3 regions of the Pseudomonas sp. URMO17WK12:I7 genome follow, and region 2 is predicted to be linked to each of the others. Evidence: predicted binding sites of a transcription regulator. Region 2 holds the regulator's gene; each other region holds the start of a gene.
What was found. The regulator sigma-54, encoded in region 2, starts transcription at its own class of promoters, with help from an activator protein. The targets are predictions, from matches to a motif close to ANTGGCATNNANNTTGCTNT.

Region 1 (3,273 bases), on a different contig from region 2:
CGCCTCGGCGCGTTCCGGGGCCAGGCCATGGGCGGGTGCGGCCGCACGAACATTCGACAGCACCTGCTGTTCACGCGGGCTGGCCTGGACCGGTTGGTGCTTGTCCCACTTGTGCAAGGCGACAGCTTGCGCCAAGTCCAGGCGGCGCTCGATGGTCTCAAGCAGCGGGCCGAGGGCAGGGTGGTTGGGTTCTGATGCCGCGCAGCCGGTCAGAGCAAGGGCGGCGGCTGCAACGATGGGTAACGGGCGCATGATGAACCTCCGTGAAGTGAAGGTCCGAGTGTGCTGAAGCTGGCGCGTCACGTGGGTAGGAGCCTTCCGAAGTTACTGAAGGCAGAAACAGAAACGGCCTCCCGAAGGAGGCCGTCTTGATCAGGTCATCGACGCGAGGCGCCGATCAGATCAGCAGCTGTAGTACAGCTCGTATTCCAGCGGGTGCACGAAGGTGCGGACCTTGATTTCTTCTTCGCTCTTCAGCTCGATGAAGGCATCGATGAAGTCGTCGGAGAACACGCCGCCCTTGGTCAGGAACGCACGGCCTTTATCCAGCTCTTCCAGCGCTTCTTTCAGGCTGCCGCACACTTGCGGGATGTCCTTGGCTTCTTCTGGCGGCAGGTCGTACAGGTTCTTGTCCGCAGCATCGCCTGGGTGGATCTTGTTCTGGATACCGTCCAGGCCAGCCATCAGCAGGGCCGCGAAGGCCAGGTACGGGTTGGCCGATGGGTCCGGGAAGCGCGCTTCGATACGACGGGCTTTAGGGCTGCCGACGTATGGAATACGGATCGAGGCGGAACGGTTACGAGCCGAGTAGGCCAGCATTACCGGGGCTTCGAAGCCTGGAACCAGACGCTTGTACGAGTTGGTCGACGGGTTGGTGAAGCCGTTCAGGGCCTTACCGTGCTTGATGATACCGCCGATGAAGTACAGGGCGGTTTCGGACAGGCCGGCATAACCTTCACCGGAGAAGGTGTTCTTGCCTTCTTTCCAGATCGACATGTGTACGTGCATGCCCGAGCCGTTGTCGCCGTACAGTGGCTTCGGCATGAAGGTGGCGGTACGGCCGTAAGCGTCGGCAACGTTGTGCACGACGTACTTCAGGGCCTGTACTTCGTCAGCTTTCTTCACCAGGGTGTTGAACTTGACGCCGATTTCGTTCTGGCCGGCAGTCGCCACTTCGTGGTGGTGAACTTCAACGGTCTGGCCCATTTCTTCCAGAGCGTTGCACATGGCGGTACGGATTTCGTGGTCGTGGTCGAACGGCGGAACCGGGAAGTAGCCGCCTTTCACGCCTGGACGGTGGCCTTTGTTGCCGCCTTCCACGTCAGCGTCAGACATCCACGAGCCTTGCTCGGAGAAGATCTTGAACATCGAACCGGAGATGTCCGACTTGAACTTCACTTCGTCGAAGATGAAGAACTCAGGCTCTGGGCCTGCGAAGACGGTGTCACCGATGCCGGTGCTCTTCAGGTACTCTTCGGCGCGCTTGGCGATCGCACGTGGGTCGCGATCGTAGCCCTGCATGCTCGACGGGTCGACGATGTCGCAAGTGATGATCAGGGTTGGTTCTTCGGTGAACGGGTCCAGAACGGCGGTCTCGTCGACCGGCATCAGGATCATGTCGGAAGCTTCGATGCCTTTCCAGCCAGGGATGGAGGAACCGTCGAACATCTTGCCGACTTCGAAGAAGTCTTCGTCCAGGCCATCACGCGCCGGCATGGTCACGTGATGCTGTACGCCCTTGGTGTCCGTGAAACGCAGATCAATCCACTTGACGTCATGATCTTTGATGAGTTGAACCGACTTCGACATGTTGTCCTCCGGAGGGTCTAGAGCGCGGTGGGCCGCTGCTCTGGAAAAAGGGTGTTGCCGGGCGCGGATAGTCGGCCAAGCTTACCTGCCTCACAAGGGAGCAAATTGCATGCCAGTGCCCGAAAATGGCGAGGGCGAGATAAAAAGGGGCGTTTGCGGGCATTTGGTGGGCCTGTAGCGGGAGAAAGCGCACCCTTAGGAGGCAAGTTTCGAGCGCGAAGCACCAAATTAGTGCATTTAGGGAGGGCTGTGCTTTCTTTGAGGGCCTCTTCGCGGGTAAACCCGCTCCCACGGGGTAAGGGTGAACCTGAGGGGGCGGGTTTATCCGCGAAAGCGCCGGCACAAGCGCCGCCAACCCCGCCTCCTGCACTTATCTGAAAGCTTCTGATCAAAAGTTGGTCAAAAGCTGAGCAATTTCCGATATAATTCGCGCCCCTCATTTTCGGCAGGCCCTGCGCGCGCTGTTAACCAATGAAACTTATCGTCAAAGTCTTCCCAGAAATCACCATCAAGAGCCGGCCGGTGCGCAAGCGTTTCATCCGCCAGCTCGGCAAGAACATCCGCAACGTGCTCAAGGATCTCGATCCGGAGCTCGCGGTCGATGGTGTCTGGGATAATCTCGAGGTGGTCACCCGCGTCGAGGACGAAAAGGTCCAGCGCGAGATGATCGAGCGCCTCACCTGCACCCCGGGTATCACCCATTTCCTGCAGGTCGAGGAGTACCCGCTGGGCGACTTCGACGACATCGTCGCCAAGTGCAAGCACCACTTCGGCCACCTGCTGGCCGGCAAGCGCTTCGCCGTGCGCTGCAAGCGCGGCGGCCACCACGACTTCACCTCGATGGACGTCGACCGCTACGTCGGCAGCCAGTTGCGCCAGCAGTGCGGTGCCACCGGCATCGACCTGAAGACGCCGGAAGTGCTGGTGCGCATCGAAATTCGTGACCAGCGCCTGTATGTGATCCACAACCAGCACAACGGCATCGGCGGCTACCCGCTGGGTGCCCTGGAGCAGACCCTGGTGCTGATGTCCGGTGGTTTCGACTCCACCGTGGCGGCCTATCAGATGATGCGCCGCGGCCTGATGACTCACTTCTGCTTCTTCAACCTCGGCGGCCGTGCCCACGAGCTGGGCGTGATGGAAGTCGCCCACTACCTGTGGAAAAAGTACGGCAGCAGCCAGCGCGTGCTGTTCATCAGCGTGCCATTCGAAGAAGTGGTTGGCGAGATCCTCAACAAGGTCGACAACAGCTACATGGGCGTGACCCTCAAGCGCATGATGCTGCGCGGCGCGGCGCACATGGCCGATCGCCTGCAGATCGACGCGCTGGTCACCGGCGAGGCGATTTCCCAGGTCTCCAGCCAGACCTTGCCGAACCTGTCGATCATCGACTCGGCCACCGACAAGCTGGTGCTGCGCCCGTTGCTGGCCAGCCACAAGCAGGACATCATCGACCAGGCCACC
Region 2 (3,273 bases):
CTTCGGTGGGCAACCTGGCCTACTTCGAGCAGCAGCAGAGCACGGCCAAGCCTGACAAGATGAAAGGCTGGGCCGTGACCATCCAGTACCAGGCCCAGAAAGACACGGTGATTCTCACCGATCGCGCCAAGGTCGAGAACGAAGGCAACACCACCGAAGGCGAGAAGATCGTCTACAACACCAAGACCCAGGTTGCGACCGCCGGTCGTGGTGGCAACGTGACTCAGCCACGTCAGCGCATCGACATGGTGATCCAGCCGAAGAAGAAGGCCGAGTAAATGGCAACCCTCAAAGCCCAGCACCTGGCCAAGAGCTACAAGGGGCGGCAAGTCGTGCGCGATGTCAGCCTGTCGATCGACAGCGGGCAGATCGTCGGCCTGCTCGGCCCCAATGGCGCCGGCAAGACCACCTGCTTCTACATGATCGTAGGCCTGGTCCAGGCCGACCAGGGGCGCGTGCTGATCGATAACCTCGATGTCAGCCACCAGCCCATGCACGGGCGCGCCCGCGCCGGTATCGGCTACCTGCCGCAGGAAGCCTCGATCTTCCGCAAGCTGTCGGTGGCCGACAACATCATGGCCATTCTCGAGACCCGCAAGGACATCGACCGCGAAGGCCGGCGCAAAGAACTGGAAAGCCTGCTGCAGGAATTCCACATCAGCCACATCCGCGACAACCTCGGCATGAGCCTTTCCGGTGGTGAACGCCGCCGGGTCGAAATTGCCCGCGCCCTGGCCACTGCACCGAAGTTCATCCTGCTGGACGAACCGTTTGCCGGTGTCGACCCGATCTCCGTGGGCGACATCAAGCAGATCATCCATCACCTCAAGGCCAAGGGCATCGGTGTACTGATCACCGACCACAACGTCCGTGAAACCTTGGATATCTGCGAAACCGCCTACATCGTGAACGATGGTCAGCTGATCGCCGAAGGTGACGCCGAGACCATCCTGGCCAATGACCTGGTCAAGGAAGTCTACCTGGGCCACGAGTTCCGACTCTGACCCCGGGATCTGCCTGGAGCGCTGGCAATAACGCCCTGTCGGGGCTTAAGTTGTTACAGCGCTCTAGGCAAACGCTACAATTTGAGGCATAAAACTTGCTTGAATTTGGCGCTCCGGCGCCCTCGTGTAGTGGATGGCGCATGCGCGCCGGCGAACAAGGTATTAAGCCCCAGCCATGAAACCATCGCTCGTCCTAAAAATGGGCCAGCAACTGACGATGACTCCTCAGTTGCAACAGGCCATCCGCCTACTTCAGCTCTCCACCCTGGACCTCCAGCAGGAAATCCAGGAAGCGCTGGAGTCCAATCCGATGCTCGAACGTCAGGAAGACGGCGACGACTTCGACAATAGCGACCCGATGGCGGACAACGCCGAGAACAAGCCGGCCGCCGAAGTCCAGGACAACAGCTTCCAGGAAAGCACCAGCAGTGCCGAAACCCTGGAAGACGGTGAGTGGAACGAGCGAATCCCCAACGAGCTGCCAGTCGACACCGCCTGGGAAGACATCTACCAGACCAGCGCCAGCAGCCTGCCGAGCAACGATGACGACGAGTGGGACTTCACCACCCGCACATCGGCCGGCGAAAGCCTGCAGAGCCACCTGCTGTGGCAGCTGAACCTGGCACCGATGTCCGATACCGACCGCCTGATCGCCGTCACCCTGATCGACAGCATCAACGGCCAGGGCTACCTGGAAGACACCCTCGAAGAAATCTGTGCAGGCTTCGACCCGGAGCTGGACATCGAGCTCGACGAGGTCGAGGCAGTGCTGCACCGAATTCAACAGTTCGAGCCAGCCGGCGTCGGCGCACGCACCCTGGGCGAGTGCCTGCTGCTGCAACTGCGCCAGCTGCCTGCCAGCACCCCGTGGATCAGCGAAGCCCAGCGCCTGGTCACCGACTTCATCGACCTGCTCGGCAGCCGCGACTACAGCCAGCTGATGCGCCGCATGAAGCTCAAGGAAGATGAGTTGCGCCAGGTGATCGAGCTGGTGCAAAGCCTCAACCCGCGGCCAGGTTCGCAGATCGAGTCGAGCGAGCCGGAATACGTTGTACCTGATGTGATCGTGCGCAAGGACAGCGACCGCTGGCTGGTCGAGCTGAACCAGGAAGCGATCCCGCGCCTGCGGGTCAACCCGCAGTACGCAGGCTTCGTCCGCCGCGCCGATACCAGCGCCGACAACACCTTCATGCGCAATCAGCTGCAAGAGGCACGCTGGTTCATCAAGAGCCTGCAAAGCCGCAACGAAACGCTGATGAAGGTCGCCACGCAGATTGTCGAGCACCAGCGCGGCTTCCTCGACCACGGCGACGAAGCGATGAAGCCATTGGTTTTGCATGACATCGCCGAAGCTGTGGGCATGCATGAGTCGACCATTTCGCGTGTGACCACGCAGAAATACATGCACACCCCACGTGGCATCTATGAACTGAAATACTTTTTCTCCAGCCACGTCAGCACTGCCGAAGGCGGAGAATGCTCGTCTACAGCGATCCGCGCGATCATCAAGAAACTGGTTGCGGCGGAAAATCAGAAAAAGCCATTGAGTGACAGCAAGATCGCTGGTTTACTGGAGGCACAAGGCATCCAGGTAGCCCGTCGCACCGTCGCCAAGTACCGCGAGTCTCTCGGCATCGCACCGTCGAGCGAGCGCAAGCGACTGATGTAGCCCCTGGATGTGCCACAGCGTTTGTGGGGCAGGTGCAAGACCTGCCTCTTTATGCACGGGCAACAAAGGAGAAGCTGTATGCAAGTCAATATCAGTGGACAGCATGTAGAAGTCACCCAGCCACTGCGCGATTATGTGCTCGAAAAGCTCGCTCGCGTGGAAAGTCACTTCGACAAGATCACCAACGTGCAGGTCATCATGAAAGTCGAGAAACTGCAGCAGAAGGTCGAGGCGACCCTGCAGATTCCAGGCGGCGAAGTGGTTGCCAACGCGGAACACGAAGACATGTATGCAGCGATCGACGCCTTGGCCGACAAGCTCGACCGCCAACTGAAAAAACACAAGGAAAAACAGCAAAGCTTGCTGCAAGGTGCAGCCGCCCGCTGATCCCTCTCATCCATGATCCGACTTGAAACCATCCTGACCCCCGGCCGTTCCCTGGTGAACGTGCCGGGCGTCAGCAGTAAAAAACGCGCGCTGGAAACGATCGCCACTGCGGTCCACCGCGAAGTCCCCGAGCTTGATGAGCAAGATCTCTTCGAGAAGCTGATCGCCCGCGAAAAACTGGGCTCCACTGGATTTGGCAATGGCATCGCAATC
Region 3 (3,273 bases), on a different contig from region 2:
GGATCAACGGCTGGCGCGAAGGTCGCGGTGATAACTGGGACGGAATGACTGGCACCGCTGGCATCCATAGACTCAACGAAAATCACGCCGTTGGCTGATCGAGGACACTGAATTCGAGTTACCATGCGCGCCCTATCCGGGCGGCGGGCTTCGGCCCAAGGGCCCCTTGAAGGGGCCCTTTTTTATGCCCGCCGTCAGGCCTTGGGCATTGCCGCGATCGCATCCACCGCTTCACGGATCAGCGCTGGCCCCTTGTAGATGAACCCCGAGTAGATCTGCACCAAGCTCGCCCCAGCAGCGATCTTCTCGGCCGCATGACGGCCTTCGGTAATGCCACCGGCGGCGATGATCGGCAGCTTGCCACCCAGCTCACCTGCAAGCACCTTCACAATGTGCGTGCTCTTCTGAAGCACGGGCGCACCCGACAGGCCACCGGCCTCGCCACCATGCTCCAGCGCTTCGACTCCCTCGCGGCTCAGGGTGGTGTTGGTGGCAATCACCGCATCCATTCCCGACTCCATCAGCGCCGAGGCCACCAGCGCGGTTTCCTCGTCGCTCATGTCCGGCGCAATCTTGATCGCCAGCGGCACCCGCTTGCCCTGCTCGGCGGCCAACTGCTCACGGCGCTCGGCCAGGGCATCCAGCAGCTGCTTGAGCGAGTCGCCGAACTGCAGGCTGCGCAGGCCTGGGGTGTTCGGCGAGCTGACGTTGACGGTGACGTAACTGGCCTCGGTATAGACCTTGTTCAGGCAGATCAGGTAGTCGTCGACCGCACGCTCGACCGGGGTATCGAAGTTCTTGCCGATGTTGATGCCCAGCACCCCGTCATAGCGCGCAGCACGCACGCGCTCGAGCAGGTGATCGACGCCCAGGTTGTTGAACCCCATGCGGTTGATGATCGCCGCCGCCTGCGGCAGGCGGAACAGCCGAGGCTTGGGGTTGCCAGGCTGCGGGCGTGGGGTCACGGTGCCGATCTCGACGAAGCCAAAGCCCAGCTGGGCGAAGCCGTCGATGGCCGCGCCGTTCTTGTCCAGGCCCGCCGCAAGCCCTACCGGGTTGGCGAAGTTCAAACCCATCACGGTCACCGGCAGCGCAGCCGGCTGCTTGCACAGCACACCGTTGAGCCCAAGCCGGCCACCGGCGCCGATCAGGTCCAGGGACAGGTCATGGGAGGTTTCCGGGGAAAGCTTGAACAGCAGCTGGCGGGCCAGGGTATACATGGGCGGGCAAGGCTCGGGGTGAGTGAGGCAGCGATTATAGCCAGCGCGCGCCTGGCATGACAGGGGCTTGGCACATGGGTTGCTACTTCGCTTGCCTACAGCCTATTCAGTACGGGCGAGGACCTTTGTGAATACAGCACCTCTCGCCTGGGTAAACGGTAGCGACGCGCCGGAAAAACCCAGCCTCAACATTGGCTACATGGCCCTGACCGATTGCGCCTCGGTGGTGGTCGCCGCCACCCAGGGCTTCGCCCAGCAACAGGGCCTGACGCTCAACCTCAAGCGCCAGGGCTCCTGGGCCGGCTTGCGCGACAAGCTGGCCAGCGGCGAGCTGGATGCCGCCCACTGCCTCTATGGCCTGGTCTACGCGGTGCACCTGGGCATCGGTGGCGTGCCAGCCAGCGACATGGCGGTGCTCATGGGCCTGAACCAGAATGCCCAGGCCATCCACCTGTCGCCAGCCTTGCAGCACAAAGGCGTGACCAGCCCTGAGGCACTGGCGCACCTGGTGCACCAGCATGGCGCACGGCTGACCTTTGCCCAGACCTTCCCCACCGGCACCCACGCCATGTGGCTGTATTACTGGCTGGCCAGCCAGGGTATCCACCCATTGCATGACGTCAGCAGCGTAGTGGTGCCACCCGCTCAGATGGCGGCGCACATCCAGGCTGGGCGCATCGACGGTTTCTGCGTCGGCGAACCCTGGGCCGCTGCCGCCGTCGGCCAAGGCCTGGGCTTCACCCTGGCTACCAGCCAGTCGATCTGGCCCGACCACCCGGAAAAAGTACTGGCCAGCGCTCGCGCCTTCGTCGAACAGTACCCCAATAGCGCACGCGCACTGATCAAGGCGGTGCTCGCCGCCAGCCGGTTCATCGAACAGAGCCCTGAGAACCTGCGCAGCACCGCACAACTGCTCAGCGGTAGCGCCTACCTGGACACACCGCTGGAACATGTCGAACCGCGCCTGCTGGGCAATTATCAGGACGGCCTGGGCAACGCTTGGCACGACCGGCACGCCCTGCGCCTGTACGACCAAGGCCGCGCCAATTGGCCTTATCTGTCGGACGGTATGTGGTTCATGACCCAATTCCGCCGCTGGGGCCTGCTGCACGATGACCCTGACTACCTGGGCGTGGCTCGCCAGGTGCAGCAATTGCAGGTGTACCGCGAGGCCGCCGCGTCGCTCGGCGTGCCATGCCCCGAGTCAGCCATGCGCAGCAGCCTGCTGATCGACGGTGTGCGTTGGGACGGCACTGACCCGTATGCCTATGCCCGCAGCTTCCGCCTGCACGCCCTGGGCGATACGCCCGGTGCCCGGATCGGTTTGTGAGGGGCATCGCCATGCTGCGCATACTGCTGATCGACGATACCCGGAACAAACTTGGCCGTCTCAAGGCCGCTTTGCGCGAAGCGGGCTTCGAGGTGATCGAAGCCCCGGACCTGACCATTGACCTGCCGTCCTGCATCGAAACGGTGCGCCCGGACGTGGTGCTGATTGATACCGACTCCCCCGACCGCGACGTGATGGAACAGGTGGTGCTGGTCAGCCGCGACCAGCCGCGGCCAATCGTGCTGTTCACCGACGAGCACGACCCGGCCGTAATGCGCCAGGCGATCCAGGCCGGGGTCAGCGCCTACATCGTTGAAGGCATTCATGCCGCACGCCTGCAGCCGATCCTCGATGTGGCCATGGCCCGTTTCGAAAGCGACCAGGCGCTCAAGGCCCAGCTGCTGGCCCGCGACCAGCAACTGGCCGAGCGCAAGCGCATCGAGCAGGCCAAGGGGTTGCTGATGAAGATGAAGAACTGCAACGAGGAACAGGCCTACACCCTGATGCGCCGGCAGGCCATGAGCCGGCAGCAGAAGCTCATCCAGGTAGCCGAGCAGATCATCGCCATGCATGAAATGCTCGGCTAGCACCGCAATCGCGCCCCTTGTAGGAGCGGCCTTGTGTCGCGAACGGCTGCTAAGCAGCCCCACAGTCTTCGGGCAAATGCTGAAATAGCCAGGGCTGCTTCGCAGCCGTTCGCGACACAAGGCCGCTCCTACAGGG

Region 1: the regulator sigma-54 is predicted to act here: its motif matches at 1,907-1,926, upstream of glnA (type I glutamate--ammonia ligase).
Region 3: the regulator sigma-54 is predicted to act here: its motif matches at 1,287-1,306, upstream of H040_RS26645 (CmpA/NrtA family ABC transporter substrate-binding protein).

Annotation. Positions count from the first base shown of each region.
Region 1 covers NZ_QLTL01000010.1:224,409-227,681, forward strand. The annotation lists gene H040_RS15860 (chorismate mutase) at 1-252, opposite strand, end outside; gene glnA (type I glutamate--ammonia ligase) at 403-1,809, opposite strand; gene thiI (tRNA uracil 4-sulfurtransferase ThiI) at 2,281-3,273, shown strand, end outside.
Region 2 covers NZ_QLTL01000002.1:134,162-137,434, reverse strand. The annotation lists gene lptA (lipopolysaccharide transport periplasmic protein LptA) at 1-278, shown strand, start outside; gene lptB (LPS export ABC transporter ATP-binding protein) at 279-1,004, shown strand; gene H040_RS02795 (RNA polymerase factor sigma-54) at 1,180-2,673, shown strand; gene hpf (ribosome hibernation-promoting factor, HPF/YfiA family) at 2,752-3,060, shown strand; gene ptsN (PTS IIA-like nitrogen regulatory protein PtsN) at 3,073-3,273, shown strand, end outside.
Region 3 covers NZ_QLTL01000030.1:24,280-27,552, forward strand. The annotation lists gene rmf (ribosome modulation factor) at 1-98, shown strand, start outside; gene H040_RS26640 (quinone-dependent dihydroorotate dehydrogenase) at 195-1,220, opposite strand; gene H040_RS26645 (CmpA/NrtA family ABC transporter substrate-binding protein) at 1,348-2,550, shown strand; gene H040_RS26650 (ANTAR domain-containing response regulator) at 2,562-3,137, shown strand.